One region of the Pseudomonas huanghezhanensis genome, then DNA from elsewhere that is predicted to be linked to it. Evidence: predicted binding sites of a transcription regulator. Region 1 holds the regulator's gene; each other region holds the start of a gene.
What was found. Region 1 encodes sigma-54, which starts transcription at its own class of promoters, with help from an activator protein. Its sites were predicted from a motif close to ANTGGCATNNANNTTGCTNT; they were not measured.
Positions count from the first base shown of each region.

Region 2: glnA (glutamate--ammonia ligase) is a predicted target of sigma-54. The motif match lies at 1,765-1,784, and genes of this name have one in related genera.
Region 3: OYW20_RS10140 (circularly permuted type 2 ATP-grasp protein) is a predicted target of sigma-54. The motif match lies at 4,493-4,512, and genes of this name have one in related genera.
Region 4: nirB (nitrite reductase large subunit NirB) is a predicted target of sigma-54. The motif match lies at 2,690-2,709, and genes of this name have one in related genera.

Region 1 is NZ_CP113949.1:4,639,111-4,647,123, forward strand. Features, by position in the region: gene OYW20_RS21010 (KpsF/GutQ family sugar-phosphate isomerase) at 1-81, shown strand, start outside; gene OYW20_RS21015 (KdsC family phosphatase) at 81-614, shown strand; gene lptC (LPS export ABC transporter periplasmic protein LptC) at 624-1,196, shown strand; gene lptA (lipopolysaccharide transport periplasmic protein LptA) at 1,183-1,725, shown strand; gene lptB (LPS export ABC transporter ATP-binding protein) at 1,725-2,450, shown strand; gene OYW20_RS21035 (RNA polymerase factor sigma-54) at 2,643-4,136, shown strand; gene hpf (ribosome hibernation-promoting factor, HPF/YfiA family) at 4,214-4,522, shown strand; gene ptsN (PTS IIA-like nitrogen regulatory protein PtsN) at 4,535-4,999, shown strand; gene rapZ (RNase adapter RapZ) at 5,002-5,859, shown strand; gene OYW20_RS21055 (HPr family phosphocarrier protein) at 5,875-6,147, shown strand; gene OYW20_RS21060 (zinc ribbon domain-containing protein YjdM) at 6,244-6,582, opposite strand; gene OYW20_RS21065 (ZIP family metal transporter) at 6,689-7,576, opposite strand; gene OYW20_RS21070 (superoxide dismutase) at 7,608-8,013, opposite strand, start outside.
Region 2 is NZ_CP113949.1:5,479,074-5,487,086, reverse strand. Features, by position in the region: gene OYW20_RS24820 (hypothetical protein) at 1-138, shown strand, start outside; gene glnA (glutamate--ammonia ligase) at 261-1,667, opposite strand; gene thiI (tRNA uracil 4-sulfurtransferase ThiI) at 1,999-3,453, shown strand; gene typA (translational GTPase TypA) at 3,595-5,415, shown strand; gene OYW20_RS24800 (YkgJ family cysteine cluster protein) at 5,609-6,064, opposite strand; gene OYW20_RS24795 (GTPase/DUF3482 domain-containing protein) at 6,184-7,572, opposite strand; gene OYW20_RS24790 (DUF2868 domain-containing protein) at 7,565-8,013, opposite strand, start outside.
Region 3 is NZ_CP113949.1:2,249,743-2,257,755, forward strand. Features, by position in the region: gene OYW20_RS10115 (hypothetical protein) at 1-380, shown strand, start outside; gene OYW20_RS10120 (PLDc N-terminal domain-containing protein) at 484-675, shown strand; gene OYW20_RS10125 (LTA synthase family protein) at 1,046-3,115, shown strand; gene OYW20_RS10130 (hypothetical protein) at 3,262-3,498, shown strand; gene OYW20_RS10135 (ribonuclease E inhibitor RraB) at 3,762-4,103, shown strand; gene OYW20_RS10140 (circularly permuted type 2 ATP-grasp protein) at 4,546-5,955, shown strand; gene OYW20_RS10145 (alpha-E domain-containing protein) at 5,968-6,927, shown strand; gene OYW20_RS10150 (transglutaminase family protein) at 6,924-7,757, shown strand.
Region 4 is NZ_CP113949.1:1,679,348-1,687,360, reverse strand. Features, by position in the region: gene OYW20_RS07560 (bifunctional nitrate reductase/sulfite reductase flavoprotein subunit alpha) at 1-2,274, opposite strand, end outside; gene nirB (nitrite reductase large subunit NirB) at 2,918-5,479, shown strand; gene nirD (nitrite reductase small subunit NirD) at 5,476-5,853, shown strand; gene OYW20_RS07545 (L-idonate 5-dehydrogenase) at 5,960-7,006, opposite strand; gene OYW20_RS07540 (SDR family oxidoreductase) at 7,021-7,794, opposite strand.

The sequences.
Region 1 (8,013 bases):
GCCTTGATCGTGGTTGACGAGAACGACCGTCCTGTGGGCGCGTTCAACCTTCAGGACCTTCTTCGCGCGGGAGTCATGTAATGAGTAACGACATGAACGATCTGATGCAACGCGGCAAGCACATCAAACTGGCTGTTTTTGACGTCGATGGTGTGCTGACCGACGGCCGCCTGTACTTTCTGGAAGACGGCAGCGAATTCAAGACTTTCAACACGCTGGATGGTCAGGGCATCAAAATGCTGATTGCGTCTGGCGTCACGACTGCCATTATCAGCGGTCGCAAGACCCCCGTTGTTGAGCGTCGGGCTAAAAATCTGGGGATCGCCCATTTGTACCAGGGGCGAGAAGACAAGCTGGTGGTGCTCGACGAGCTTTTGAGCCAATTGGGCCTAAGCTACGAACAGGTTGCCTATCTGGGCGACGATCTTCCGGACCTGCCGGTGATTCGGCGGGTCGGATTAGGGATGGCGGTTGCCAGTGCAGCGGGTTTCGTACGCCAGCATGCGCACGGAGTCACTCAGGCGCGTGGCGGCGAAGGCGCGGCCCGCGAGTTCTGCGAATTGATTCTGAGTGCCCAGGGCAACCTCGAAGCGGCTCATGCCGTCTACTTATAGAAGTCCATTATGCTCAGTAAAAAATTTCGTATTTTCCTGGTATGCGGTGTGCTTGCAGTGCTGCTGGCGGCGGCGGGCTACTGGGATATCAGTCCCGAAAGCTTCATGGACCAGCCCAGGTCTGCGGTCGATGAGAGCGCTATCGACTTTTACGCCATCAATGCCCACAGCGTTCAGTTCCTTCCGGACGGCGGCATGCAGTATGAGATGACGGCAGACAAGGTCGAACACCTCAAGGCCACCGACATTACTCTTCTGACGACCCCGAACCTTGAGCTGTATCGCGGCTCGACGTTTCCATGGCATGTCGAAAGCAGGACTGCGGAGGTGTCTCCTGGCGGTGATCATGTCGAGCTGATAGACAATGTGCGCATCAATCGGACCGACGAAAAGAGTCGCACGACAATCATTACCAGTAGCCGCATGACCGTATTCCCTCAGAAGCAATATGCGGAGACCCAGCAAGCCGTTAGAATCGACGGCCTTGGCGGTGTGACCACCGCCACCGGAATGAAAGCGTATTTGAAAGACAGCAGGATGGACCTGCTCTCCAACGTAAGAGGACAGTATGACGCTCGTTAAAACCCTTCCTTTATTGCTCGGCCTGGGCGCAGCACTGGGAAGCGCGAGCGCCTGGTCTTTGCCCACAGACCGCGACCAGCCCATCCACATTCAGTCGGATGATGCGCAGCTGGATGACAAGCAAGGCGTCGCCACGTACAAAGGCAACGTCATCATTACCCAGGGCTCCATGAAGATCACGGGCAACACTGTGACCATCACCCGTAACGCGCAAGGCGAAGTCGACGTGTTCACGTCCGTGGGCAACCTTGCGTACTACGAGCAGAAACCCGCTGTGGATAAACCGATTGTCCAGGCTTACGGCGTTACAATTCAGTACTTCGCCGCCCAGGATCGTATCGTGCTGATTGACAAGGCCAAGGTCATCAACGACGGCAACACCTCCGAAGGCGAGAAAATCGTCTACGACACCGTCAAGCAGGTTGTGAATGCCGGCCGTGCAAACGGCACCAGGATCACTACGCCGCGACCACGAATCGATATGGTTATCCAGCCGAAAAAGAAAACCGACCAGCAGAAGGCCCAGTAATGGCAACGCTGAAAGCTCAGCATCTGGCTAAAAGCTACAAAGGCCGTCAGGTCGTCCGCGATGTGAGCCTGTCCATCGAAAGCGGCCAGATCGTTGGCTTGCTGGGGCCTAACGGCGCTGGCAAGACTACCTGTTTCTACATGATCGTCGGCCTTGTCCAGGCCGAACAGGGTCGCGTGCTGATCGATGACCAAGACATCAGCCATCAGCCCATGCATGGCCGCGCTCGCGCCGGTATCGGCTACCTTCCGCAGGAAGCATCGATTTTCCGCAAGCTGTCCGTTGCCGATAACATCATGGCCATTCTTGAGACACGCAAGGAGCTGGATCGCCCGGCGCGCCGCAAGGAGCTGGAGAGCCTGCTGCAGGAATTCCACATTACTCACATCCGCGACAACCTCGGCATGAGCTTGTCAGGCGGTGAACGCCGTCGTGTAGAAATTGCACGCGCGCTGGCCACCTCGCCCAAATTCATCCTGCTCGATGAACCGTTTGCTGGCGTCGACCCGATTTCCGTCGGCGACATCAAGCAGATCATTCATCACCTGAAGGCCAAGGGTATCGGTGTGTTAATCACGGACCACAACGTCCGCGAGACACTGGACATCTGTGAAACGGCCTACATCGTCAACGATGGACAGCTGATTGCCGAAGGCGACTCTGAAACCATTCTGGCTAACCAGTTGGTGAAAGATGTATACCTCGGCCACGAGTTCCGCCTGTAATTTGCGGCGATGACAACGGACCTGCTGATCGATGGCATCACTGCCCGATCACTGATCTGTATTAATTGTCATCGCACGCTAGGCAAACACTCTGGTTTCAGGCATATAATTTGCTTAAGTTGGCGCCTCAGCGCCCTGTAGTGGATGGCGCGCATCTGCGCCGGCGAACGAATAAGGTGTTTAGCCCCTGCCATGAAACCTTCGCTAGTCTTGAGAATGGGCCAGCAGCTGACGATGACACCGCAGCTGCAACAGGCCATCCGCTTGCTCCAATTGTCGACTCTGGATCTCCAACAGGAAATCCAGGAGGCGCTGGAGTCCAATCCTATGCTCGAACGTCAGGAAGAAGGCGAAGACTTCGATAACGCCGACCCGATGGCCGACAACATCGAACAGAAACCCAACCCGGACGTCCAGGAGCCGACCTACCAGGAAGCCGCCCCGACTGTCGACAATCTTGAAGACGGCGAGTGGAGTGAGCGCATTCCAAACGAATTGCCAGTCGATACAGCCTGGGAAGACGTTTACCAGACCAGCGCAAGCAGCCTGCCCAGCAATGATGATGACGAGTGGGACTTCACCACCCGTACCTCCGTTGGCGAAAGCCTTCAGAGCCACTTGCTGTGGCAGTTGAATCTGGCGCCGATGTCGGACACTGACCGACTGATTGCAGTAACCCTGATCGACTGCATCAACAATCAGGGTTATCTGGACGAATCGCTCGAGGAGCTCCTCGACGCTTTCGATCCTGAACTTGATATCGAACTCGACGAAATTGAAGCCGTCCTGCATCGCATCCAGCAATTCGAACCTGCCGGTATAGGCGCACGCACGCTAAGCGAATGCCTGCTCCTGCAATTGCGACAATTGCCCGCAAAGACCAAATGGCTTGCCGAGGCACAACGTCTGGTCAGCGATTACATCGACCTGTTGGGCAGTCGTGACTACGCCCAACTGATGCGCCGCATGAAGATCAAGGAAGACGATCTTCGCCAGGTGATCGAATTGGTGCAGAGCCTTAACCCTCGTCCGGGTTCACAGATCGAATCCACCGAAGCCGAATACGTGGTGCCCGACGTGATCGTGCGCAAGCACAACGAGCGCTGGCTGGTGGAGCTTAATCAGGAATCCGTGCCGCGACTGCGAGTCAATCCGCAATATGCCGGTTTTGTTCGTCGCGCTGACACCAGCGCCGACAACACCTTCATGCGTAACCAGTTGCAAGAGGCGCGGTGGTTCATCAAAAGCCTGCAGAGCCGCAACGAAACCCTGATGAAGGTCGCGACGCAGATTGTCGAGCATCAGCGGGGGTTTCTGGAGTACGGCGACGAGGCAATGAAACCGCTGGTCCTGCACGACATCGCCGAAGCGGTGGGCATGCATGAGTCCACCATTTCGCGGGTGACCACGCAGAAGTTCATGCACACGCCACGTGGCATTTACGAACTGAAATACTTCTTCTCCAGCCACGTCAGCACCTCTGAGGGCGGCGAGTGTTCCTCCACGGCGATTCGCGCGATCATCAAAAAACTGGTTGCCGCCGAAAATCAGAAAAAGCCATTGAGTGACAGTAAGATCGCTGGTTTACTGGAGGCACAAGGCATTCAAGTGGCTCGTCGCACAGTCGCCAAATATCGCGAATCGTTAGGGATAGCTCCTTCGAGCGAACGTAAGCGACTGATGTAGAGGTCACGCGCTACAGCGTTCCAGTGGCAGGCAACCAAGCCTGCCTCTTTATGCACTGGCAATGAAGGAGAAGCTGTATGCAAGTCAACATCAGTGGACACCAACTGGAAGTGACCAAGCCCCTGCGTGAGTACATAGAGCTGAAGCTCCAAAAGCTCGAGAGGCACTTTGACAAAATTACCAATGTACAGGTGACGATGGCCGTCGAAAAACTCAAACAGAAGATCGAGGCCACCCTGCATATCCCTGGTGGAGAGGTCGTAGCGAATGCGGATCATGACGATATGTATGCTGCAATCGACCTGCTCACTGACAAGCTCGACAGACAATTGCTCAAGCATAAGGAAAAGCAGCAAAGCACCCTCAAAGGTGTTGCCGCTCGCTGACACTCCCCACACATGATCCGACTTGAAAATATCCTGACCCCTGGCCGTTCCCTCGTGAACGTGCCGGGCGGCAGTAAAAAAGCTGTACTCGAAGAGGTTGCCAAAGTCATTCACCCGCACTTGGCTGACCTCGACCAGCAAACTGTCTTCGAGAGCTTGATAGCCCGCGAAAAACTCGGTTCAACGGGTTTTGGCAACGGCATAGCCATTCCGCACTGCCGCCTCAAGGGCTGCACTCGTCCCATTAGCGCACTACTGCAACTCAGTCACCCTGTTGATTTCGACGCCATCGATGGCGCCCCGGTCGATCTTCTGTTCGTGCTGCTGGTTCCGGAGGCCGCCACTGACCAGCATCTGGAGCTGCTGCGCCAGATAGCCAACATGCTTGACCGTAAGAAGGTGCGTGAAAAACTGCGCACTGCACCAACCGGTGAAGCCCTTTATCAAGTGGTACTCGACGAGCAGACCGGTCACTAATCATGCGGATGATCATCGTCAGCGGCCGCTCCGGCTCAGGCAAGAGTACGGCTCTCGATGTGCTGGAAGACAGCGGCTTCTACTGCGTTGATAACCTGCCCGCCGGCTTGCTGCCGGAGCTGGCCGAACGCGCGTTGATTCATACCGAACTGGCGGAGCCCCTGCTCGCTGTTTCCATCGACGCGCGCAATCTGCCTAGCCACCTGACCCGCTTCCCTAAGATGCTAGAAGAAGTGCGCGCCCGCCATATTCGGTGCGACGTGCTGTTTCTGGATGCCGACGAGCCGACGCTTCTCAAGCGCTTCTCCGAGACGCGACGACGGCATCCGCTCAGCACTGCGACCCGTTCGCTAGCTGAAGCTATTCGCGATGAAAAAACGTTGTTAGGGCCGATCATTGATCTTGCCGACCTCACCATCGACACCACTAATCTCAACCTGTACCAACTGCGTGACGCGCTCAAATTAAGGCTGCTCAACAAGCCGGAGCCAGGTACCGCGTTTCTGGTCGAGTCGTTCGGATTCAAGCGCGGCATGCCAGTGGACGCCGACCTGGTGTTCGATGTGCGCTGCCTTCCTAACCCCTACTGGAAACCAGAGCTGCGTGAGCAATCCGGTCTCGACAAGCCTGTTGCCGATTACCTCGCGGCGCAACCCGACGTCGAGGAGATGTTTCAGGACATCTTCGCTTACCTCAACAAGTGGCTGCCACGTTTTGCGGCCAGCAACCGTGCGTATGTCACTGTCGCCATTGGCTGTACCGGCGGGCATCACCGCTCCGTCTACCTGACCGAACGACTGGGTCAGGTCCTGCAGCAATCGCTCAAGAATGTCCAGGTTCGCCACCGCGACCTAAGCTGAAAGGATCCCTCTGCGATGCCCGCTCTTCAAATTACGATCATCAACAAGCTGGGCCTGCATGCCCGCGCCGCGGCTAAATTCGTGGGTGTAGCTGGCAGGTTTCCTTGCCAGATCCGCGTTGGCCGTACTTCCGACAGCATGGTCGACGGCAAAAGTATTATGGCCGTGATGATGCTCGCGGCGGGCAAAGGCACAGAGATTCAGCTCAATACCGAAGGCGACGATGACCAGGCGGCTTTGGATGCTCTGGTTGAGCTGATCAACAACAAGTTCGATGAGGGCGAATAGGCCCAGCACTGTCCAGCCCTACTATCGCGCCATCCATAAGAAAAAGCCCCGACTCGCAGGAGCCGGGGCTTTTTCTTAAAGCTTTCAGGGCAACGATCAGCCCTTCTTGACAAACTCGGACTTCAGCTTCATGGCGCCAATACCATCGATCTTGCAGTCGATGTCGTGATCACCGTCGACCAGCCGAATATTCTTGACCTTGGTGCCCACCTTGACCACCAGCGAAGAACCTTTGACCTTGAGATCCTTGATCACTGTAACGGTGTCGCCATCTTGCAGGGTATTGCCGACCGAGTCCTTGATCACTTTGGCGTCGTCCGATACCTCGGCCGCGCTGTCAGCGGTCCACTCGTGGGCGCATTCCGGGCATACGAACTGCGTGCCATCTTCGTAGGTGTATTCGGAATTGCATTTTGGGCACGGCGGTAAGCTCACGGCGGTTCTCGCATCAGAAGATAATAGGCGCAGGATTATAAGGGTTTTTATCGAACCACGGGCGCGCCGTTCGATTTCATGTGCGGCACCCCGTCAAACCATTGGCCTAGCCCAATGCCGTGTCCATCACCATCATCACGCAAAAGCCGGAGACCAAACCCAGACTGGCAATACGGTGATGTCCGTTGCGCCGAGATTCGGGGATGATTTCATGGGTCACGACCAGCAGCATCGCGCCAGCCGCCAGCGCCAACCCAATAGGTAGCAGCAACTCGGCAACCGCCACCAGCCATGCGCACAGCACAGCGAAAAACGGTTCGACCAGACCGGACGCCGCGCCGATCAAAAAAGCCTTGAAGCGCGACATGCCAGCCCCCGCCAGCACCAGCGCGATTACCAGCCCCTCCGGGACGTCCTGAATGGCGATCCCCATGGCGAGGCTGTCGGCATGAGCCAGCCCCCCGCCCGCAGATACGCCGACTGCCATCCCTTCGGGAATGTTGTGAGCGATGATTGCGATGACGAATAACCATATGTTCGACGGGATCGCCGGATGTTCCGGTGACGGCGCAAGGCTGGCATCGCGGGACACCAAACTATCCACCGCAAACAAACCGATGGCGCCCAGCAAAATACCGAAGCTGATCAGCCCGCCTGCGCCCCAGGGCGTGAACCCCAGACCTTCGGCAGCGCTCAGCCCCGGCACGATCAGCGAGAAGGCGGTAGCCGCAAGCATGATGCCAGCACCAAAACCCAGCAACCCGTCGGACACCGCGACCGGCATCTTGCGGATCACCAACACGGGCAAAGCACCGAGGGCCGTCCCCAATGCACAGATCGCCCCGCCCTGCAGCGCTCGCAGCATCCGTGGCTCCAGACTCAACCAGGAAAAACCCTGCGCGATCAATAACCCCGTACCGACCAGTACCAGAATCGACCCCAGGGCCAGACGCAACAACCGTCCACTGCTGATCGCAAGAATGTCCGAACGCATAAACCGCCTTACTGCTCGTTATTACTAATAGTCACACCATGGCGGCGTGGTAACGCCTGGCCACTTCAGCCCAGTTGACGACGTTGTAGAAGGCGTTGATGTATTCAGGACGCCGATTCTGGTAACGCAGGTAGTAGGCGTGCTCCCAGACATCCAGCCCCAGGATCGGCGTGTTGCCGTTCATCAAAGGGCTATCCTGATTGCCACTGCTTTCCACCACCAGCGTTTTTCCGGGTGTCACGCTCAGCCATGCCCAACCACTGCCAAAGCGGGTTAGCGCGGCTTTAGTGAACGCGTCCTTGAACGCATCGAAACCGCCCAGTTGATCGTCGATCGCCTTGGCAAGCGCCTCAGTCGGCAAACCACCACCTTGAGGGCTCATTACTTCCCAGAATAGCGAGTGGTTGGCGTGGCCGCCGCCCTGATTGATTACCGCA
Region 2 (8,013 bases), 840 kb from region 1:
GGAGGCTATAGGTGTATCAATGTGAAGCCGAAGTGGCCAATCGTTAACATCTATCTGGGCGCTGACAGGGATATTGATAGAAGTCTAGGGCGGGGGACCGATAATGACCGGTTGTTTCATTGCGCTACCTACGACTGAGAACTAGAGGACTCTGGGAGTTTCTATAGAGCGAGAAATCGCTCCATCCGCAATCATCTAGCACAAAAAAGGCCTCCCGAAGGAGGCCTCTTGTTCACGCGGCTTTCGCAGACGCGACTGGATTAGCAGCTGTAGTACAGCTCGTATTCCAGTGGGTGTACGAAGGTACGTACTTTGATTTCTTCTTCGCTTTTCAGAGCGATGTAAGCATCGATGAAGTCGTCGCTGAAAACGCCGCCTTTGGTCAGGAACGCACGACCTTTGTCCAGTTCTTCCAGGGCTTCTTTCAGGCTGCCGCACACTTGTGGGATCTCTGCAGCCTCTTCAGGTGGCAGGTCATACAGGTTTTTGTCAGCTGCGTCGCCAGGGTGGATCTTGTTCTGGATGCCGTCCAGGCCAGCCATCAACAGTGCAGCGAACGCCAGGTATGGGTTGGCAGCCGGGTCCGGGAAGCGCGCTTCGATACGACGGCCTTTAGGGCTGTTGACGTAAGGAATACGGATCGAGGCGGAGCGGTTACGTGCCGAGTAGGCCAGCATCACTGGAGCTTCGAAGCCTGGAACCAGACGCTTGTACGAGTTGGTCGCCGGGTTGGTGAAACCGTTGAGGGCCTTACCGTGCTTGATGATGCCGCCGATGAAGTAGAGGGCGGTGTCCGACAGACCGGCATAACCTTCGCCAGCGAAGGTGTTCTTGCCATCTTTGGAGATGGACATATGAACGTGCATGCCCGAACCGTTATCGCCGTACAGAGGCTTCGGCATGAAGGTCGCGGTGCGGCCGTAAGCGTCAGCAACGTTGTGTACGACATACTTGAGCGTCTGAACTTCGTCAGCCTTCTTGACCAGCGTGTTGAATTTCACGCCGATTTCGTTCTGGCCAGCGGTTGCCACTTCGTGGTGGTGAACTTCGACGATCTGGCCCATTTCTTCAAGGGCGTTGCACATTGCGGTGCGGATTTCGTGGTCGTGGTCGAACGGAGGAACCGGGAAGTAACCGCCTTTGATACCTGGACGGTGGCCCTTGTTACCGCCTTCGATGTCGGCGTCGGACATCCAGGAGCCTTGTTCGGAGTAGATTTTGAACATGGAGCCGGAAATGTCGGATTTGAATTTAACTTCGTCGAAGATGAAGAATTCTGGTTCCGGGCCGGCGAATACAGTGTCACCGATACCGGTCGACTTCAGGTATTCCTCAGCGCGGTGGGCGATGGCGCGTGGGTCGCGATCGTAACCTTGCATGGTCGAAGGTTCGATGATGTCGCACACCAGAATCAGCGTTGGCTCTTCGGTGAACGGATCCAGGACGGCAGTTTCGTCGTCTGGCAGCAGAATCATGTCGGAGGCTTCGATGCCTTTCCAGCCAGAGATGGAGGAACCGTCGAACATTTTGCCGACTTCAAAGAAGTCGTCTTCCAGCGCATCGCGAGCTGGCATGGTCACGTGGTGCTGAGTGCCTTTGGTGTCCGTGAAGCGCAGATCAATCCACTTAACGTCATGATCTTTGATGAGTTGAACCGACTTCGACATGTTGTCCTCCGGGGTGGATTAGGGCTTGGTAGTTGTGTGCCCTTCAATTTGGGTGACGCCGGGCGCGATAGTCGGCCAAGGCAACCTGCCTCACAAGGGAGCAATTTGCATGCCAGTGCCCTATGTTGGGTTTTCCGCCTCAACACCGAGATTAAGCGCGTTAAAAGATGCATTTATGAAAATTCATTGCACCTTTTTGGTGCTCGATAATTGTGCAGGGTGTTGTTTTGGTGCGCTGATGATTGACTGCACGATAGCTGGTTAAACCTTGAGCAATTTCCGCTATAATTCTGCCCCCTATTTTTCGACCGGCACCCTGCGCGCTGTTTTCATGAAACTAATCGTTAAAGTTTTCCCCGAGATCACTATCAAAAGCCGGCCTGTGCGTAAGCGCTTCATCAAGCAGTTGGCCAAAAACATCCGTACCGTGCTCCGTGATCTGGACCCGGCGCTGGTGGTGGATGGTGTGTGGGACAACCTTGACGTCGAAACCAGGGTCACTGATCCCAAAGCCCTGCAAGACATGACCGAGCGCCTGAGCTGCATGCCAGGCATCACGTATTTCCTGCAGGTCGATCAATACCCGCTGGGTGACTTGGAAGACATTTACGATAAGTGCAAGCTGCACTTCGGCGATGCCGTCCAGGGCAAGATATTTTCGGTTCGCTGCAAGCGTGCCGGTCATCACGATTTCAGCTCCATGGACGTCGAGAAATATGTCGGCAGCAGACTGCGCGAAGAGTGCGGCGCGGCCGGTATTTCCCTCAAGTCGCCCGAAATCGAAGTGCGGATGGAAATTCGCGACCAACGGTTGTCCGTGATCCACAGTCAGCACACTGGCCTGGGTGGCTACCCGCTGGGTTCGCTGGAGCAGACGTTGGTTTTGATGTCCGGCGGGTTCGATTCGACCGTTGCGGCCTACCAGATCATGCGCCGCGGTATGATGAGCCACTTCTGCTTCTTCAATCTGGGCGGAAGGGCCCACGAGCTGGGCGTTATGGAAGTCGCGCATTTTCTCTGGAAGAAGTACGGCAGCTCGCAACGGGTGCTGTTCGTCAGCGTACCGTTCGAGGAAGTTCTGGGAGAAATTCTCGGAAAAGTCGATAACAGTCATATGGGCGTAGTATTGAAGCGTATGATGTTGCGCGCTGCGACCACGATCGCTGATCGTCTGGAAATCGACGCACTGGTGACAGGTGAAGCCATCTCCCAGGTGTCGAGCCAGACGCTGCCAAATTTGTCGGTGATCGATCAGGTGACGGAGAAGCTGGTGTTACGCCCGCTGATCGCCACCCATAAGCAGGACATCATTGATCAGGCAGATCAGATAGGTACCGGAAATTTCGCCCGGCACATGCCTGAGTACTGCGGGGTGATTTCGGTCAATCCCAAGACCGCTGCAAAGCGCAATCGCATCGAGTACGAAGAACAACAGTTTGATATGGCGATTCTGGAGCGTGCGCTCGAGAACGCGAAGATGGTCCCCGTTGATCGTGTGATCGAAGAATTGGGCCAGGGCGTCGACATAGAAGAAGTCAGTCTGGCGCTGGCCGGGCAGGTCGTCATCGACATCCGTCATCCGGATGCACAGGACGATCAGCCGCTGGCATTGCCTGGCATTGAAGTACAAACGCTGCCGTTCTATGCATTGAACGGCCGTTTCAAGGAACTGGATTACACGCGCCAGTACCTGCTGTATTGCGACAAAGGCGTCATGAGTCGCCTGCATGCTCACCATTTGCTCAGTGAGGGGCATGCCAATGTGCGCGTTTATCGACCGAGCTAAGTGCCCGGGGCTGTTTGCCTGTGGCTTGCGTCACCGGCCCCCCGACACCAGTCGTCAAGCCGTAACGGCTTTTGCCGACTCTACTGTTCATAGCTGCCTGTAACCAGTCAGCTGACCGAATCCTCTGATCGAGATACACAAGTGATCGAAAATCTACGCAACATCGCCATCATTGCTCACGTTGACCACGGTAAAACTACCCTCGTTGACAAGCTCTTGCGTCAATCCGGCACTCTGGAACGCGGCGAGCTCAACGATGAGCGCGTGATGGACTCCAACGACCAGGAAAAAGAGCGTGGTATCACCATTCTCGCGAAGAATACCGCGATCAACTGGAATGGCTACCACATCAACATCGTTGACACCCCGGGCCACGCCGACTTCGGTGGTGAAGTAGAGCGTGTGATGTCGATGGTCGACTCCGTTCTGCTGCTGGTCGATGCTCAAGACGGCCCTATGCCGCAAACCCGCTTCGTGACCAAGAAGGCTTTCGAAGCCGGCCTGCGTCCAATTGTGGTTATCAACAAGGTTGACCGTCCAGGCGCGCGTCCGGACTGGGTTCTGGACCAGATCTTCGACCTGTTCGACAACCTGGGTGCTACCGAAGAACAGCTGGACTTCAAAGTCGTTTACGCCTCTGCGCTGAACGGTATTGCCGGTCTGGAACACACGGACATGGCTGAAGACATGACCCCGCTGTACCAGTCCATCGTCGACAACGTACCGGCTCCAAAGGTTGACCGTGATGGTCCGTTCCAGATGCAAATCTCGGCACTGGACTACAATAGCTTCCTGGGCATCATCGGCGTTGGCCGTATTGCTCGCGGCAAGGTCAAGCCGAACACTCAGGTCGTTGCTATCGATGCTGACGGCAAGCGCCGTAACGGTCGGATCCTGAAGCTGATGGGTCACCACGGTCTGCACCGTGTAGACGTTGAAGAAGCAGCTGCCGGCGACATCGTCTGCATCAGCGGCTTCGACGAGCTGTTCATCTCCGACACCCTGTGCGATCCGCAGACCGTTGAAGCGATGAAGCCGCTGACCGTTGACGAACCAACCGTTTCCATGACCTTCCAGGTGAACGATTCGCCTTTCTGCGGTCGCGAAGGCAAGTTCGTCACCAGCCGTAACATCAAGGAACGTCTGGACAAAGAGCTGCTGTACAACGTTGCTCTGCGCGTTGAAGAAGGCGACACCGCCGACAAGTTCAAAGTTTCCGGCCGTGGTGAGCTGCACCTCTCGGTACTGATCGAAACCATGCGTCGCGAAGGCTTCGAAATGGGCGTTGGTCGTCCTGAAGTTATCATCCGCATGGTTGATGGCGTCAAGCACGAACCGTACGAAAACGTCACCATCGACCTGCCGGAAGAATCCCAGGGCTCGATCATGGAACAGATCGGTATCCGTAAGGGCGATCTGACCAACATGGTTCCGGATGGCAAAGGCCGTGTTCGCCTTGAGTACAACATCCCGGCACGTGGCTTGATCGGCTTCCGTAACGAGTTCCTGACCCTGACCTCCGGTGCAGGCATCCTGACCTCGATCTTCGACCGTTACGACGTGATGAAGTCCGGCGACATGTCCGGCCGTCAGAACGGCGTGCTGGTTTCGGTAGCTACCGGTAAGGCTCTGACTTACTCGCTGGAAACCCTTCAAGCTCGTGGCAAACTGTTCCTGGGTCACGGTGAAGACGTGTACGAAGGTCAAATCGTCGGCATCAACAGCCGCGACAACGATCTGGGCGTTAACCCAACCAAAGGCAAGAAGCTCGATAACATGCGTGCTTCCGGTAAAGACGAAACCATCGCTCTGGTTCCGCCTATCCGCTTCACGCTGGAACAAGCGCTGGAATTCGTTCAAGAAGACGAATTGTGCGAAGTGACTCCAAAGTCGATTCGCCTGCGTAAGAAAATCCTTGGCGAAAGCGAGCGTACCCGCGCTGCCAAGAAAAGCGGCAACTGATTAGTTTTTAATCAGCCGTAAAAAAACGCCCCCGACCGCAAGGTCGGGGGCGTTTTTGTTTGCGCTGAGCGGGTTGATGCTGCGCGATGTCGGTGTAGGAACGCGCCTGCCCGCGATAACGTAATTCGTCGCGCCAGTAATATCGGCTGACACGACGCAATCGCGGGCAAGCGCGCTCCTACAGCAAGCCCCATCAAAACTTCAGCGGCGCACGCCCTGTGTTTGAGCCCAGCGTTCCGCGATCTTCACGCACAACGGCTTTGGGTATGTACGCGCAGTAGCCTGGGCGCGGCCCGATTTTCGGGTGATTGCGGCAGGTGTCGGGGCGTTTTTCGTAAATCGTGCACAAGCGGCTTTTGCGGTCCAGGTACAGGCAGTCGTTGTTGCTCATGCGCTGCAAAGTAAAAATCCCGGTCTTCTGATTGAAGCGCTCGACGATCCCTTCCTTCTGCAAACGCTTGGCGATGTTCTTAGGGTTTTCGCCCATTTCGAACTCATCAACGATGCCAATCCGGATCAGATCCTTGATCTTGGTTTCTACCGGCAATGTGCAGCAACTGGAAATGCAGCCTCCGCACATGTGGCTGGAATATTTGGCCCAGGTATCGAGACGGTCGATTTCTGCGGCAGCGATCAAGGTGGGTTTCATGTGTATCCGGTTCCGGGTGTATCGGGCGCGGGATCATACCGGGGCTGACGCGTTAACAGTATCCCCAAATCATCGGGGCGACTGTCGGCGTTATTTAGCGGTTCACGCACCCAAAATGCTCAAGCGGTATTGAGGCTTGCAGCCAGCGCTTCAATCGACTCCTGTCGCTCGGCCTGATTCAACTTCGAATGCGGGTTAAGCGACGACCACTGCGGGTGAGCGCGCGCTTTGCGCAAGTCGTCGGGGAGCTTGCCCTCGCGCCACGTTTTGTCCTGCGGGGCGCTCAGTTTGATGCTGTCCATCGCCGCGTGTCCGCGGGCTTCCAGCGCTAACAGCAGTTGCCGCTGCCGCAATGCCAACAGCCTCAGCACTGCGTCGTCGACCGTCAGTTCGCGTTGACCTTTGATCTTGCCCAGTAGTCGGCCGCCGTAACTGCGCGCAGTCTGCAACGCACCGCCGGCAATCGCCCCCACCAGCGCCGCAGCTCCCAAGGTGATTCCGCCCACCAGCAGGTCCACGCCAGCACCTGCCGCTGCACCTGCCGCGATTCCGCCACCCACCCGAACGCCCAGCAATTTCAGGGTTTCGGGGTTGAAAAGATCATCACCCCAGCGTCCGTCGAGCAGTGGCAGGTCACTGGCCGAAGCGTCCTGAGGGCGAAATGCGTAGAGCGTGAGCAGCGACTCGACGCAGCGTTGTTCACGTTGGCGCACGGCCTTACGCAGGTCCGAAATGGCCGTTTGCACTTGATCGGATTGCGTTGCGACGCTGCGACGACACGCCGCGCAATCGAGCAGTAATTCGGCAATCAACCGCGCAGCGCTATGCCGCCGCGCCACGCGCTGGAGGTGTTGATCGGCGATGAGCCTTTCCAGCTGGGGACGTGATGTTTCAAGCAGCAGCGCCAGACTCTCATACAGCCTTTGCTCGCCATCCTCGGGCGGCGCCACGCTGTCGAAACGCACCAGCGCGTGCAACCCCAGTCGCGCAAGTGCCTCGCGCCAGGCGGGCTCGCGGTGTTGCGCGCTGCTGACGAAATTCAGGACGGGCAGCAAAGGTTTCCCGCAACTGGCGAGCACGGCCAGTTCATCGCGGTATTTGGCAAGCACTGGCTCACGGGCGTCGATGACGTACAGGCCGGCATCGGACTCCAGCAACTGGCGCAGTACCTTGGCCTCTTGCTCGAATCGTTGACGCGCCTCGCTGCCTTCCAGAAATCGCGCCAACCGGGCAGGGCCGTCGAGCCTTTCGCCCGGCCGATCGAGCTGCTCCAGATAATCAAGCAATGCAATGGCGTCTTCCAAGCCTGGCGTGTCGTACAACTCCAGCAGCGCTTCGCCGTCCACCGACAGGCGGGCGCCTTCAACGTGCCGAGTGGTGCTGGGTCGATGGGACACATCACCGAAACCGCCATCGCGGGTCAGTGTGCGCAGCAGGGACGTTTTGCCGACATTAGTGTGGCCCACGACGGCCAGCCGAAGCGCTTGAGTGGTTTTGCTGTCAGTCATGCCCCGTCTCCAGCCACGTCAGCGGCGCAGTGTCCGCCCAGTTCACTTCCAGTTGTTGGAGCGCCGCGTGCCAGTCGCCGAGGCGATCAGCGTCCAGCGCCTGACCGGTGGGTGCAGGCAGCAGCCAGACCCGTGTCGAGCCCGCGCAGCGAGCCAGCTCCGCGATCAGCGCAACACTGCCACGATCGGGCGAGCGCCTCGGGTCGCAGGCGATAGCAAGGCGTGCGGGGGGAAATCGAGTGAGTTGATCAAGCAGTTTTTTACGGGATTCGCGACTGTCCAGAATCCCGGCATCTGCCACGGTACTGGGCAGTTTGGGTGGCCAGCTTCTCTGATCGTCCAGCTCGATGGCGACCAGTAATGCGCCGTCGCTCTCAAGGGAACTGGCGCCCTGCAACACCTGATGCAGATGCTCTGGCGCTGCATCGTTGACTCCAAGGC
Region 3 (8,013 bases), 2.4 Mb from region 1:
ACACTTTCCCGATCCCGCTGGGCGAGTGGGTGGTGATTGGCAGCCTGCCCGAGACGGTGCTGTTTCAGGCCGATACGCACGAGCAGCTTCTGGCGCAGATCATCGCTTCGTTCGGCCCAGGTGTGGCATTCAATATCAAGCCTAAACAGTTGGCCAAAACCGATCCTCTTACCGCCATGAAACGGATTCAGATCCAGTTGAGCAGCATGAACAAGGAGCAGGGCGGCTATGTGCTCATGAATATCAGCCAGCCTCTGGATGACGAACTGCAGACCGTCCTTGTTTACGGTTGCGATCAAGCGCGCGTGGTCGAGCTGGGCGCGATGATCGGGGTCGCGATTGAGCCTGCGTTGCAAGTGAGTGAACGCGCTCAGTCTTGAAGTGGTTGGGCGGCGAATGTTTCGAAATATGCACGCCGACCAACGGAACCCTTGTGAGGCGCTGCTTTCCTAACCAGGGCAAGCCTCATTTAGGAGCAACACCATGGGTTCAACCTTCAATGGTCTGGTCGGACTGATCATTCTGGCTCTGGATATCTGGGCCATTATCAACGTACTTAAAAGCGGCTCCGAAACCGGGATGAAGATCCTCTGGGTGCTGCTGATTGTGCTGCTGCCGGTCCTGGGTCTGATCATTTGGGCTATCGCAGGTCCAAGAGGCAATGTGCGCATCTAGCCAGTCGATTCGCCGGTAACATCCAACGCTTGATTGCCAGTAGGGAATCAGGCGTTTTTTATGTGTTCTCCACGCCCATCTGCCATCGCGTTTTCTTGTGGGTGCAAGAGCGAAAAGATGAAAAGCGTGTTGAAACGTAGATTTTGTAAGCATTTGTTAGATCGGACAGCCGGACAACGTAATTTTCACGGCAGCTCCGCAAGACTGCGCACCGCCCGAAAGGCGCGCATGTGCTAAAGAAAGAGTCGCATCAGTGGTAAAGCTTGAGCGATCACGTAATATTTGCCACCCGTGATCCCGGCCAGATGTCTTGGCTGCGGGCGCAACGGCTTTTTGAACTTCAACCTGAATTCAACGGATCCTAGAACACATGGCCAAAACGGACGCCCCGGCGCGCGCGCCGCAACCTACCGTCAGATCGCACCTGGCTTACACGCTGCTCAGTGGTCTGGTGTTGATGGTTCTGTACACACTGTTGCGCGTTGCGCTGTTGGTCTACAACCGCGAAGGAATCGGCGAGACGCCAGCCGCCAGCTTCATCGAAGCATTTGCCAATGGCCTGCGTTTCGACCTGAGACTGGTGGTCTACCTATTGATTCCGTTGCTGCTGGCATTGTTCAGCGCACGATTGATGGCGGCGCGCGGCTTCTTCCGTTTCTGGCTGACGCTGGTAGCCAGCATCACGACCTTCTTCGGTCTGATGGAGATGGACTTCTACCGTGAGTTCCACCAGCGCCTCAACGGTCTGGTCTTTCAGTACGTCAAGGAAGACCCGAAAACCGTACTCAGTATGTTGTGGTACGGCTTTCCGGTGGTCCGTTACCTGCTGGCATGGGCGGTGGTGACGTGGTTGCTGAGCCTGGTGTTCAAGGGCGTCGACCGTCTGACCCGGCCGAGCGGCCAGTTCAACCTGGCCACCGCGAGCAACCGCAAAGTGGCGCCGTGGTATACGCGCATTGGTGTGTTCGTGGTCTGCCTGTTGATCGCCGTGGTGGCTGCGCGCGGCACCTTGCGTCAAGGCCCGCCGCTGCGCTGGGGTGACGCGTACACCACCGAATCCAATTTCGCCAACACACTGGGTCTCAATGGCACGCTGACTTTGATCGCCGCTGCCAAGAGCCGGATGTCAGAAGATCGCGACAACATCTGGAAGGGCAACTTGCCAACGGCGCAAGCCCAGCAAACCGTGCGTGACATGCTGCTGACACCCAACGACAAGCTGATCGACGCGGACACGGCGGCTGTACGTCGTAACTTCTCGCCGCCAGCGGATAAAACCCTTCCGATTAAAAACGTGGTCGTCATTTTGATGGAAAGCTTCGCCGGCCACTCTGTAGGGGCTTTGGGCGACGAGTCGAACATCACGCCTTACTTTGACAAGCTGTCCAAAGAGGGCTTGCTGTTTGACCGTTTCTTCTCCAACGGCACTCACACCCACCAAGGCATGTTCGCGACGATGGCGTGCTTCCCCAACCTGCCAGGTTTCGAGTACCTGATGCAGACGCCGGAGGGCAGCCACAAGTTGTCCGGTTTGCCGCAGTTGCTGAGCGCTCGTAAATACGATGACGTTTACGTCTACAACGGCGATTTCGCTTGGGACAACCAGTCCGGTTTCTTCAGCAACCAGGGCATGACCAACTTCATCGGCCGTAATGACTTCGTGAACCCGGTGTTCTCTGACCCGACGTGGGGCGTGTCCGATCAGGACATGTTCGACCGTGGCGCCCAGGAGCTCAAGGCACGCGAAGATAAGGGCCGTCCTTTCTATGCGCTGTTGCAGACGCTCTCCAATCACACGCCTTACGCGCTGCCGACTAACTTGCCAGTAGAGCGTGTAACCGGACACGGTTCGCTCGATGAACACTTGACCGCGATGCGTTACTCCGACTGGTCGCTTGGGCAGTTTTTTGAGAAGGCCAAGAAAGAGCCTTACTACAAAGACACCTTGTTCATCGTCGTTGGCGACCATGGTTTCGGCAATAACGAGCAGATCACCGAAATGGACCTCGGCCGTTTCAACGTGCCAATGTTGATGATCGCGCCGGGCCTGCAGGAGAAGTTCGGTTCTCGCAGCAGTATCGTCGGTACACAGATCGACATCGTGCCGACCATCATGGGCCGTCTGGGTGGCGACACCGTCAACCAATGCTGGGGCCGCGATTTGCTCAGCTTGCCGGAAGGCGATAAGGGCTTCGGTGTCATCAAGCCGTCGGGCAGTGAGCAGACCGTGGCGATCGTCACGGGTGATCGAATCCTGATCGAACCCAAGGAAATGGAGCCGAAGATTTACGCCTACACGCTTGGCACCAAGCCACACGCCGAGCTGATCCCGGATGCACCGGACGTGGCTGAGTTGCGCAAGAAGCTCGACAGTTTCCTGCAGATCGCGACGAAAAGCCTTTTGGACAATACTGCCGGGGTTAAGGACGCCAAGCCTTAGTCTGGCTGCTGCACAAGAAGAGGCCCTCGTGGCCTCTTTTTTTTGCTTGTGTATTGGACGCTGCGCGCATAACAGGTTGAACGAATGAGGAAAATCCGAAGTCCGATTCCGGTAGGCCGGCTTGCGGCCTGGTTGAGGAGGTATCGATGAAAGTCTGGACAATTTCGTTTCTGGATAAAGACGGCGTGCAACAGACCCTCGATCTTGAGTCCGAGCAGCGGCCCAGTGAAGAGGAGGCCGCGCAGCGTCTGCGTCCGCATTTGTTCCCTGTGACGACTGATCTGGACCTGAATGATCTGGACGGCCGGACCGACGAGCCCACGGTCAAAACTCTGAAGGACCAGAATGCGGTACAGATCGTTTCCATCGTCGAAGCATCGTGATTTATCAACCGATTCCGCCTGTTGCGGCAATTGGCAACGGGCTATCAATGGGCGTAGTCTGCAAATGAGGCCGGTGACGCATCTAACCGACCCAGATCCTGTATCGATGCCCGGTTTGTAACTCTGGCTTCAAGCGCAGGGCCGGCCTTGTAGCGACATGCTTGAGTCCCGCACGGCAGATTATCTGCCGTGAAGCGGCCCCTTCGGACGGGGCGTTCAGGGATCGTTGAAACTCTATCTATCGTTGCATAGGAGGACGTTTCATGAGCACAGCCTATCAAGAAGACATCAGCAGTAACGTACTGCGCCGCATGAAAGAAGGCGGTTTCGACTTCGCTCGTATTCACCCCATTGAGTTTTATGCTGTCTTCCCGGATGAGGAGCGGGCGCGTCAGGCAGCGGGTCAGTTTCGCGGTGAGTCCATCAATGCCCAGATCAACGCCCGAGACGATGGCGCCTGGGACTTGCAGCTGAGCAAAGTGATGTACGCGACTTATGACGGTATCGGCGACTTTGAACAGGATCTGCAAGCGGCATTCGATCCCCTGGATGGGGAAGTGGAAGGCTGGGGTGTGAAGCAGGAGATCAAACGGTTTCACGCTTAATTGCTAGAAGCACTATGAGGCGGCGAGCTGGGTGAACTCGGCTCAGCTCGCAGCTCAAAACAGGGCAAAAAAAAGCCGCTCAATTGAGCGGCTATAAAGGGAAGTCTGTAACGAGTAGGTGTTGGCAAGGTTCTCTTGCAGCGTCGAAATCGTTTTCATGCATCACGCTTCGGTGCCCGGCAGAGAGTTGTTTGCCGGTATAAGTGTGAGTATCCAGAAGCTAATGGCCTGCCGTGAAATCAACTCTGGCTATGCCGGTGATAGTTTTCTCAATGGTGGGACGCTTCTATATGAGGCGTAAGAGAATTGGTTAGGGCGCTTCTTGCACAGGAATGGTGCGCGGGTGTGATTTTGATTGTTTAACCAATTGATTTTAAAGCGTTTATGCCGCTGGCACGGGCCTTGCGAAGGCCCTTGTGTCCATGGTGACAAGGAGTACGGCATGATCCGCACCTTTTATAACGAGATGTACGATGCAGGCGGCATTGTTCGCCCGCATTATCGGGAATTTGCCCGTTGGTTGGGTGAAGCGCCCCCTGAGTTGCTGGCTCAGCGCAGGCGTGAGGCCGATCTGTTGTTTCATCGCGCCGGGATCACATTTACGCTCTATGGCGACGAGCAAGGCACCGAGCGGCTTATCCCGTTCGATACCATCCCCCGCAGTATCCCCGCCAGTGAATGGCGCGTGGTGGAGCGCGGCTGTATTCAGCGCGTCAAGGCGCTGAACATGTTTCTCGCCGATCTCTATCACGATCAACGCATCATCAAGGCCGGGATCATCCCCGCCGAGCAAGTTCTGGCCAACGAGCAGTACCAGTTGGCGATGCAGGGCTTGAATCTGCACCGTGATCTCTATTCGCACATTTCCGGTGTCGATCTGGTACGTGACGGAGATGGAACGTATTACGTTCTCGAAGACAATCTGAGGACCCCCAGCGGCGTGAGCTATATGCTCGAAGACCGCAAGATGATGATGCGGCTGTTCCCCGAACTGTTTGCGGCGCAACGGATCGCGCCAATCGATCATTACCCCAATCTCCTGCTCGACACGCTGAAGAGCTCCAGTGCGCTGGACAATCCAAGCGTGGTCGTCCTGACGCCGGGACGGTTCAACAGCGCTTTCTTCGAACATGCGTTTCTGGCTCGGGAAATGGGTGTTGAACTGGTTGAGGGGGCGGATTTGTTCGTCCGTGATGATCGGGTGTTCATGCGGACCACCGATGGCGCGAAGCCCGTCGACGTGATCTACCGGCGTCTGGACGATGCGTTCCTTGATCCTCTGGCGTTCAATCCGGATTCGATGCTGGGTGTGCCGGGTCTTCTGTCGGCTTATCGCTCGGGCAATGTGGTGTTGGCCAACGCCATCGGGACTGGTGTTGCGGACGACAAATCGATTTACCCGTTTGTCACCGACATGATCCGTTTCTACCTGGACGAAGAGCCCATCCTGAAGAACGTACCGACCTGGCAGTGCCGCAAGCCGGAAGAGTTGTCTCACGTGCTCGCCAACCTCGGCGATCTGGTGGTCAAGGAAACCCAGGGCTCGGGCGGTTACGGGATGCTGGTAGGTCCTTCTGCCACTGCGGCTGAAATCGAATCTTTCCGCGCCAGGCTCAAAGCCAAGCCCCACTTGTATATCGCTCAACCTACTTTGTGTCTGTCGACCTGTCCGACGTTCGTCGAGAACGGCATCGCCCCGCGACATATCGATCTGCGCCCGTTTGTGTTGTCGGGCCGCGAAACCCGCGTCGTCCCCGGCGGCCTGACACGCGTTGCATTGCGTGAAGGCTCGCTGGTGGTCAACTCGTCGCAGGGTGGCGGAACCAAGGATACCTGGGTGGTCGAGGATTAAGGATGCCTGCCAATGTTAAGTAGAACTGCCTCGGATCTGTATTGGATGTCCCGCTACCTGGAGCGGGCCGAAAACCTCGCACGGATGCTGGACGTCAGTTATTCGCTGTCCCTGATGCCTCAGGACGGCCGCGGCGACGGGCTGAATGAAATCGCCATGCCGCTGCTGATCACTGGAACGCTGGACGATTATCTGGAGCGCCATGGCGAGTTGCACGCCGAGCGGCTGCTGCATTTCTTCGCCCTGGATGCTGAAAACCCTGCGAGCATTTATAGCTGCCTCGGGGCCGCACGGGCCAGTGCTCATGCAGTTCGTGGGCGCATTACTGCGGACATGTGGGAAAACATCAACGCCACGTACCTGGAAATTCGCGGGATTGCCGAGCAGGGCTTGAGTCGTTACGGCATGAGTCGTTTCTGCGAGTGGGTCAAGGAGCGCTCGCACCTGTTCCGCGGCGCCACCTACGGCACCATCATGCGTAACGACGCATTCCGCTTTATTCGTCTTGGTACGTTCATCGAGCGCGCTGACAACACCCTGCGCATGCTTGATGCGCGCTATGAAATGCTTGAGTTGCGCGGTCCGTCCGCCAATGCTGCGGCAGACAATTCGGCGGCTGGCTACTATCAGTGGAGCGCCTTGCTGCGTGCGTTGTCCTCGTTCGAGGCCTATACCGAGGTGTACCGCGATGCGCCGGGTGCTCGTCAGGTCGCAGAATTACTCTTGTTGCGTGCAGATATCCCACGCTCACTGCGCGCGTGTCTGGAGGAGCTGGATCTGATTCTGGCCAGCTTGCCTGGCGCCAACGGTCGTCCGGCTCAACGTCTGGCTGCCGAACTCGATGCCCGTCTGCGCTACACCGGTATCGATGAAATCCTCGACGAGGGTTTGCATGAATGGTTGAACGAATTCATTCCGCTGCTGGCCCAACTGGGTAGTGTTATTCACACATCTTATCTGGAGGCTGCATGAGACTCTCAATTAGCCACGAGACCACCTATCACTACGAGGATCAGGTCCGCGCCAGCATCCAGTATCTGCGTCTGACCCCTCACGACAGCGAGCGCCAGCAAGTATTGAGCTGGCAGTTGACCTTGCCGCGCCCGGTGCGCGCGCAGGTAGACCCGTTTGGCAATATCCTGCACGTGCTGACGCTCGACGAGCCTCATGAGGCGATCGTGATTGGTGCCCGCGGGCAGGTCGAGATCGACGAGAAGCGCGAAGCCGAGCACGAATCGCAATCTGAGTTGCCATTTCTGCGGGTCACGCGCCTCACCGAAGCTGACGAGGCCATTCGTAGTTTTGCAGCCAGGGAATCCAAAAAGCGTCGCGACCGTAATAGCCTGATTGACCTGATGCACGCGCTCAACCAGCACATCACTTACACGCCGGGCGCGACCGAAGTCGACACCAGCGCGGCCGAGGCATTTGCCAACAAGGCAGGCGTCTGTCAGGACCACACTCATGCGTTCCTGGCGTGCGCGCGCAGTCTGGGCGTGCCGGCTCGTTATGTCTCGGGCTATCTGTACAGCGAAAACAGCGAACACTTGTCGAGCCATGCGTGGGCAGAAGCGTGGATCGACGACGCCTGGTACAGCTTTGATGTCACCAATCAACTGGCCATTCCCGAGCGTCACCTGAAACTGGCGGTGGGTCTGGATTACCTGGATGCCTGTCCGGTGCGCGGCATGCGCCGTGGTGGTGGTTGCGAGCAGATGCACGCCAAAGTGACAGTGTCGCCGACCGTCGCATCAGCGCTGCCTAAACCTGCGCCAATGATGCAGGTGCAGCGTCAAGGTTGAGGTGCGAGCTCTGTAGGAGCCCACTTGTTGGCGAGGCGGCGTCACGGGTTGAATCAGTCCTGCCGGCTCGCGAATGAATTCGCGCCTACAGATCGACACTTCGTCATGTGTTGAACCAGTCCCGCCGTCTCGCGAATTAATACGCGTCTACAGTTCCGACGCCTCGCCGAGCCCCCCGCCAAGCATCTCCAAGACCTCTGTAGGAGCCAGTTGGTGTCGAAGCGGCGTCGTGTATTGAAGCAGTCCTGCAATCCCT
Region 4 (8,013 bases), 2.8 Mb from region 1:
TTCGGCCAGGGATTGGGCGTTGCCGGTTTGCGAAGCCCAGAGCAACGTCAGCCCCGGTTTACCCTCGGGCGGTAACGCTACCTCGGCAGCGGACGTGGTTTCAAAGAAGCGATGGGCTATCAGCTCGACCCGTTGCAACGCCACTGCGCAAAACTTGAACTCCGGCTGAAACGACACAGGATCCACCGCATCGCTGGTGACCGCGTTAATCGCCAGGTTGTCGCCGAACACATCGTTCCAGTGAAACGGCGCGAAGCAATTTCCGGGGCGTACCCGATCTGTCACCACAGCAGGCAACACCGCACGGCCGCGCACCGAACGTACTTCTACGGCGTCCTTGTCCTTGATGCCAAGCGCTGCCGCATCTTTGGGATGCAGCTCGATGAAAGGCCCGGGATTGAGCTTGTTGAGTGTCGGAACCTTCCCGGTCTTGGTCAGCGTATGCCACTGGTGCTGCACCCGACCGGTATTGAGCACGAACGGGAAGTCTTCGCTGGGCATTTCTGCCGGGGACAAATGCGGGCGCGGCAAGAACACCGCCTTACCGCTGGCGGTTGGAAATACTACGGCAGGACGACTTCCGTCTGACGCAACTGTCAGCGCTTGGCTGACTCCATCATTGAGGTAACGAATCGGATTGCGTTCGTCTGAATCGTCAGCGGCAATCGGCCATTGCAGCGGTCGTTCGCGAAGCCGCGCATGGCTGGCGCCGCGAATGTCATAGCCGGTCCTGGGGTTCCAGGCGCGCTTGATCTCCTCGAACACCTCGCTGGCCGACGCATACGTGAACGCGTCGGCGTAACCCATTTCGCAGGCGACCCGAGCAATCAACTGCCAGTCCGGCAGGCTTTCACCGGGCGCGTCCACCGCTTTTTGCGTGAGCGTCAGGGTGCGCTCGGAGTTGATCATCACGCCGTCGCCCTCCGCCCACAGTGCGCCGGGCAACAGAATATCGGCGTAGCGGTTGGTTTCGGTGTCGAGAAACGCATCCTGCGTGATCACCAGCTCGGCTGCCTGCAAGCCTTCGATTACGGTTTGTCGGTTGGGGACCGACGCCACCGGGTTGGTGCAGATGATCCAGCACGCTTTGATGTCGCCATCGCGCATCTGCTCGAACATCGCCACGGTGCCATTGCCGGACTCGGTTCGCAGGGTGCCCGCCGGCACGCCCCACATCGCTTCTATAAAGGATCGATCCTCGGCCACCAGCGTGGAGCGCTGTCCGGGAAGTCCTGGGCCCATGTAGCCCATTTCCCTTCCGCCCATGGCATTCGGTTGCCCGGTGAGTGAAAACGGGCCGCTGCCGGGGCGACAAATGGCGCCTGTCGCCAAATGCAGATTGCATAACGCGTTGGTGTTCCAGGTGCCGTGGGTGCTCTGGTTCAGGCCCATGGTCCAGCAGCTCATCCAGTCGCGGGCCTGACCGATCATCTTGGCGGCCTGACGAATATCGGCTTCGGCCAGCCCGGTTATCTGCGCGACTTTGTCGGGAGTGTAGTCGCCCAGAAACGCCGGCATCGCGTCCCAGCCTTCTGTAAACGAGGCTATAAATGCAGGGTCGGTATGGCCGTTCTCCATCAGCAGATAAAGCAGGCCGTTGAGCAGGGCCAGGTCTGTACCGGGTTTGATCTGCATGAACAGACTGGCCTTGTCGGCCGTGGTGTTGCGCCTTGGGTCGACGACGATCAACTGCGCGTCGGCCTTGACCCGATCCATCATGCGCAGGAAGAGAATCGGGTGACAGTCGGCCATGTTCGCGCCGATCACGAAGAACACGTCGGCCTTGTCGAAATCTTCGTAGGAGCCTGGCGGTCCGTCAGCGCCAAGCGACAGTTTGTAGCCGCTGCCAGCGCTTGCCATGCACAGTCGCGAATTGGATTCGACATGCGCCGTGCGCACGAAGCCCTTGGCAAGCTTGCTGGCGAGGTACTGCGCTTCCAGCGACATTTGCCCCGACACATAAAACGCCAAAGCATCCGGGCCGTGGGTGTCGATGATCGCGCGCAAACGGCGAGCGGTTTCGCTGATGGCGTGATCGATCCCCGCCCGCACCGGCTCCTGATGACGCGCATCGCGCACGTACGCTGACTCCATCCGCCCGGACTCGGTCAGCGGTTGGGCGCACGTGCTGCCCTTGGTGCACAGACGCCCGCGATTGGTGGGGTGCGTCTTGTCACCGCTCACTTTAATGACGCGGTTGTTTTCCACCTGCATGACAATCCCGCAGCCCACACCGCAATAAGGACACACGCTTGAAACGCTTCGACTCGCCATATCCATTTCCCGAAACCAAAAAAAAGGCGCCCTGTTCTCCTCCGTCCGAAAACGGGGAGCACACGGCGCCTTTGTCGTGAAGAGGGTAATCGGCGTTGATCACCTATGGCTGAGGTGTTGCAAGGGATGGGCCAGAGGGGCTGCGTTAGGCGGCAAGCTTCAAGCTTTAAGCTACAAGCGGAGCTGATGAACCTGTTGGAGCGAGGTTTGGTCTGGGCCGACGGCAATAGATTTGGCCTCACAATGAAGCGCCGATGACCATTCACGCACTTTTTTCGCGCCTTGCTTATCAAGGGATGGCCAGTCTCTTTAGTGGTCAATCAGAGCCGATTGGCGCCTGCCAACCCGCCTCGCACCCAGCATTTATCGAGCAGCCAACCTCGAAAAACCTCCCTCCATACGCACCCAACCACCCGCTGGCACACCCCTTGCTTTGATCCACACAAGTCCAGCCTGAATGCACGGTTGGCAGCCAAGACGGTCAACGACGATCGCCAGGCTCAGCAGGTTGCGCCGACACCTCCGCACTCCGGCGGGGTCGCAGCAACCACAAAGAACAGGCAAAGGCGCCTGGAACCGAAAGGTTCCGGGCGCCTTTTTTTTGCTTTCAAAAAACCTGAATTGGCTTTGGCCGGGACTTGCTATGAACACCACAGTCGCCCCTCTTGAAGATATGCCCACCCTGATAGTCATCGGTAACGGCATGGTCGGCCACCAATGCGTCGCGCAATTGATTGCCGACGGCGCACTGGATCGCTATCGCATTCATGTGTTCGGCGAAGAGCGCCAGCGCGCCTACGACCGGGTGCATCTGTCCGAGTATTTCGGTGGCCGCGACGCCGAGTCCCTGGCCATGTGTGACGCCGATCTCTATCAACAGAGCGGGCTGACGGTGCATTTGGGCGTCCCGGTGCTGGAGATCAACCGCGCACGACGTGAAGTGATCACTGCCAACGGCTGCTTTGCGTTCGACAAACTGGTGCTGGCGACCGGCTCTTACCCGTTCGTGCCGCCGATTGAAGGCGCATCCGGGGATTCACGCCTGGTCTATCGCACTCTCGACGACCTCGACACCATCCAGGCGGCAGCCAAAAACGCCAGGCGCGGCGTGGTCGTCGGCGGCGGCCTGCTCGGTCTGGAAGCGGCCAACGCGCTGAAGTCGCTGGGCCTGGAAGCGCATGTGGTGGAATTTGCGCCCCGCTTGATGCCGGTGCAGCTGGACGATTTCGGCGGTGCAGCCTTGAAGTCACGCATCGAAGCGCTGGGCGTGGGCGTTCATTTGTCACGCGCCACGCAGTCGATCACGCCGGGCGAGGAGTACCGCTATCGCATGAATTTTGCCGGTGACGAGTTTCTTGAAACCGACCTGGTGCTGTTCTCAGCCGGTATTCGTCCGCAAGACGCCCTCGCCCGCCAATGCGAGCTGGAACTGGGGCCTCGGGGCGGCATCGCGATTGACGAACACTGCCGCACCAGCGACTCCGATATTTTCGCTATTGGCGAATGCGCAGCCTGGAATGGCAGCGTGTTCGGTCTGGTTGCGCCCGGTTACCAAATGGCCCGTAACGTGGCCGCGCAACTGTGCGAACTGGAGGCCGAACCGTTCTTCGGCGCCGACATGTCGACCAAGCTCAAACTGCTGGGCGTTGACGTCGGGTCCATCGGCGATGCCCACGGCGCGCTGACGGGCTCTCGCAGCTACCGCTTCATTGATGAAGCCAGCGGCAGCTATCGCCGCCTGGTGGTGTCGGCCGACGGCAAGCACGTGCTCGGCGCGGTGCTGGTGGGCGACAACAGCTACTACGACACGCTGCTGCAATACGTGCAAAACGGCATCAAGCTGCCAGCCGATCCGTCGAGCCTGATCATGCCGCTCAGCGAAGGCGCGCCAACGCTGGGCGCTGACGCGTTGCCTGACACGGCAACCATTTGCTCCTGCCATAACGTCAGCAAAGGCGCGATTTGCTCGGCCATCGATGGCGGCTGCACTGACCTTGGCGGGTTGAAAGCCAAGACCAAAGCCTGCACCGGTTGCGGCGGTTGCGCCGGGTTACTCAAACAAGTCTTCGAACATGAGCTAATTGCACGCGGCGTCGCGGTCGATAAAAGTCTGTGCGAACACTTCAGCTACACGCGGCAAGAGCTGTACGCGATGGTGCGCGTAGAAGGCATCGAAACCTTCGACGATATGCTCGCTCGCCACGGCAAAGGGCATGTGGGCTGCGACATCTGCAAACCAGCGATTGGCTCGATCCTCGCGTCGTGCTGGAACCGGCCGATCATGGACTCTAAGCTGGTGCCGTTGCAGGACACCAACGACACGTTCATGGCCAACATGCAGAAGAACGGCACCTACTCGGTGGTGCCGCGTATTCCGGCGGGCGAAATCACGCCTGACGGCTTGATCGCCATTGGCGCGGTAGCGAAAAAATACGACCTCTACACCAAGATCACCGGCGGCCAGCGCATCGACCTGTTCGGCGCGCAATTGCATGAGCTGCCGGATATCTGGAGCGAGCTGATTGCCGCCGGTTTCGAGACCGGCCATGCGTACGGTAAATCGACGCGCACCGTGAAGTCCTGCGTTGGCAGCACCTGGTGCCGTTACGGCGTGCAGGACAGCGTGCAAATGGCGCTGAGCATCGAGGATCGCTACAAGGGCCTGCGCTCGCCGCACAAACTCAAGTTCGCAGTCTCCGGCTGCACCCGCGAATGCGCTGAAGCGCAGAGCAAGGACATCGGCGTGATTGCCACCGAGAACGGCTGGAATCTTTACGTGTGCGGCAACGGCGGCATGCGTCCGCGCCACGCCGAACTGTTTGCCACCGATCTGGACGACGAGACGCTGATTCGCTACATCGACCGCGTGCTGATGTTCTACATACGCACCGCCGACAAGTTGCAGCGCACCTCAGTCTGGCGCGAAGGCCTGGAAGGCGGGCTGGACTACCTGAAAGCGGTGGTGATCGACGACAGCCTGGGCCTGGCAGGAGAACTCGAAGCGCAGATGCAACTGGTGGTCGAGCGCTACGAATGTGAATGGGCAAATGCCCTGCAAGACCCTGAAAAACTCAAGCGCTTCCGCACCTTCGTCAACGACAAGCGCGGTGACCCGGACATCCAGTTCGTCAAGGAACGCAGCCAGCGTCGTCCTGCACGCGCCAACGAACTCAACCTGATTGCCGTCGAGGAGATTGCACAATGAACCACGCCAACGCTGTGATGATTGACAACGTTCAGGCACCGGCCTGGCGCGCGGTGTGCGCCCGCCAGGATCTGGTGCCCAATTCCGGTGTGGTGGCGCTGGTGGGCACGACTCAGGTGGCGCTGTTTCAGGTGATCGACGCGGGCGGGACCGCTCAGTTGTTTGCCGTGGACAACCGCGATCCGGTGTCGGGCGCCAACGTTATCGGCCGCGGGATCATCGGCAGTCTGTCGGGGGATCTGGTCATCGCCTCCCCGCTGTATAAACAGCATTACCGACTGCAAGACGGCATTTGCCTGGAAGACGCTGCCCTGCGCCTTCGTACCTGGGCGGTTCGGTTGGCAGGGAATGTGGTGGAGATTGATTTGACCTGACCCAGACAAAAGGCTGCGATGCGGTAAGTCTGACAGACCGCATCGCGGCCTCACTCTGGCTCGTCAACGCCCACAAAAGCGGGCGTTGGGTGAAGAACTGCGCGACTCAGTCTGGCACGCCGAAGTCGAGCACCACCTTCATCGCCTGGGTTTTGTCCCCGGCCAGATCGAACGCCTGCACCGCGTCTTTGAACGGCACTGTGTGGGAGATCACCGGCAAAACGTCGATCACCCGACGATTGAGCAAATCCACAGCCTGGGCGAACTCGGGGTGGAAGCGGAACGTGCCGCGCAGGTCGATTTCCTTGCTCACCAACACGTTCAGCGGGATCGACACATCGCCGCCCAGCCCCACCGTGACCACTACGCCGCGCGGTGCAACGCAGGCCAGGCCATCGCGCAACGCCTGGGCACTGCCCGAGACTTCAAACATCACGTCGAAATAGCCTTTTTCAGCGCTGTATTGCTGTAGTGCATCCGGCGTTTGCCGAGTGTTGTGAGTCACGCTGGCGCCCATTTTTCGGGCGCACTCCAGCGCATTGTCAGCCAGGTCCACGGCGACGATCTGCGCGGCGCCCGCTGCACGCAAACTGCCAATCAACAGATTGCCGATAGGCCCGCAACCGGTCACCAGCACACGCTTGCCGAACACCGGCCCCGCCCGCTGAATGGCGTGCAAGCCCACCGATAACGGCTCAGCCAACGCGCCTTCGGCCAGACTGACGTGGTCGGCCAATACGTGGGCCTGACTGGCGTCGATCACCAATGATTCGCGAAACGCACCCTGCACATGCGGAAACGGCATCGCGCTGCCGTAGAAGCGCATGTTCAGGCAATGGTTGGGTTGGCCTTTGTGGCAGAACTTGCAGCCACCGCAAGGGCGTGATGGCGAAACGGAGATGCGCTGGCCTATCCTGAAATCACCCGTCGGGTCGCCAACCGCTTCGATTACCGCCGAAATCTCGTGCCCCAGCACCATAGGCTCTTTGAGACGCACCGCCCCGAATCCGCCGTGCTGGTAATAATGAAGGTCCGACCCGCAGATCCCGCCGCGAGCAACACGCACCCGCATCTGGCCGGGCGACAGTTCAGCGGGTTCTTCCTGTGGATCAACGCGCAGGTCTTTGGACGCGTGGCAAACAATGGCTTGCATGAAGGTCTCCGCAATCACAACGAGGCAGTGATGCCGCCGTCGACATAAAGGATATGGCCGTTGACGAAACTCGCGGCGTCAGACGCCAGGAACACCGCCGCGCCCGCGAGTTCTGCCACCTCGCCCCAGCGTCGGCTTGGGGTGCGCTTTTCCAGCCACTCACTGAATTCAGTGTTGGCCACCAGCGCTGCATTAAGCTCAGTCTTGAAATAGCCAGGGCCGATACCGTTGACGTTCAAACCGTACGGGCCCCAATCAATGGCCATGCCCTTGGTCAGCATCTTCAACGCGCCTTTGCTTGCCGCATAGGGTGCGATGCCGGGGCGGCCCAACTCACTTTGCACTGAACAGATATTGATGATTTTGCCGCGTTTGCGGTCGATCATGCCCCGCGCAACGGCTTGGCCAACGAGAAAAGCGCTGTCGAGGTTGGTCCGCATCAGCTCATGCCAATGCGCTTCTGCGTAATCTTCGAGCGGGCCCCGGCGCTGCATGCCGGCATTGTTGACCAGAATATCGAGGGGCCCGATGCGCGATTCGATCTGCTCTACGCCTGCCCTGATCGCCGCGCCATCGGTGACATCGAACGCCTGAGTGTGAACATCCAGGCCCTCCTCTTTGAGCAGATCGGCGGCGGCTTGAAGCGTGTCTCGATTGCGACCGTTCAACACCACACGGGCGCCGGCTTGACCCAGACCCCGCGCAAGCGCCAGTCCGATGCCGCCGCTGGAGCCGGTGATCAGCGCCAGACGCCCATCGAGGCGCAAGGTGTCAGAGACGTTTTGCATGGCTGGAGGTGCTCCCGACGTGAAATGACGATGAGCCACTTCAACCTGAATAAGGAGGTGCGTCCAATTTTGATTTTTGATGGGGTGATCACCGATTGTGATCACGGCACGCTGGAATACCGATAAAGCTCGGTCCCGGTGCGGACAGTCCGAATGACAGGCATAAAAAAAGCGACCCTAAGGTCGCTTTCTTCGTTGCTTCAAGGAGTTCAAGGGCCT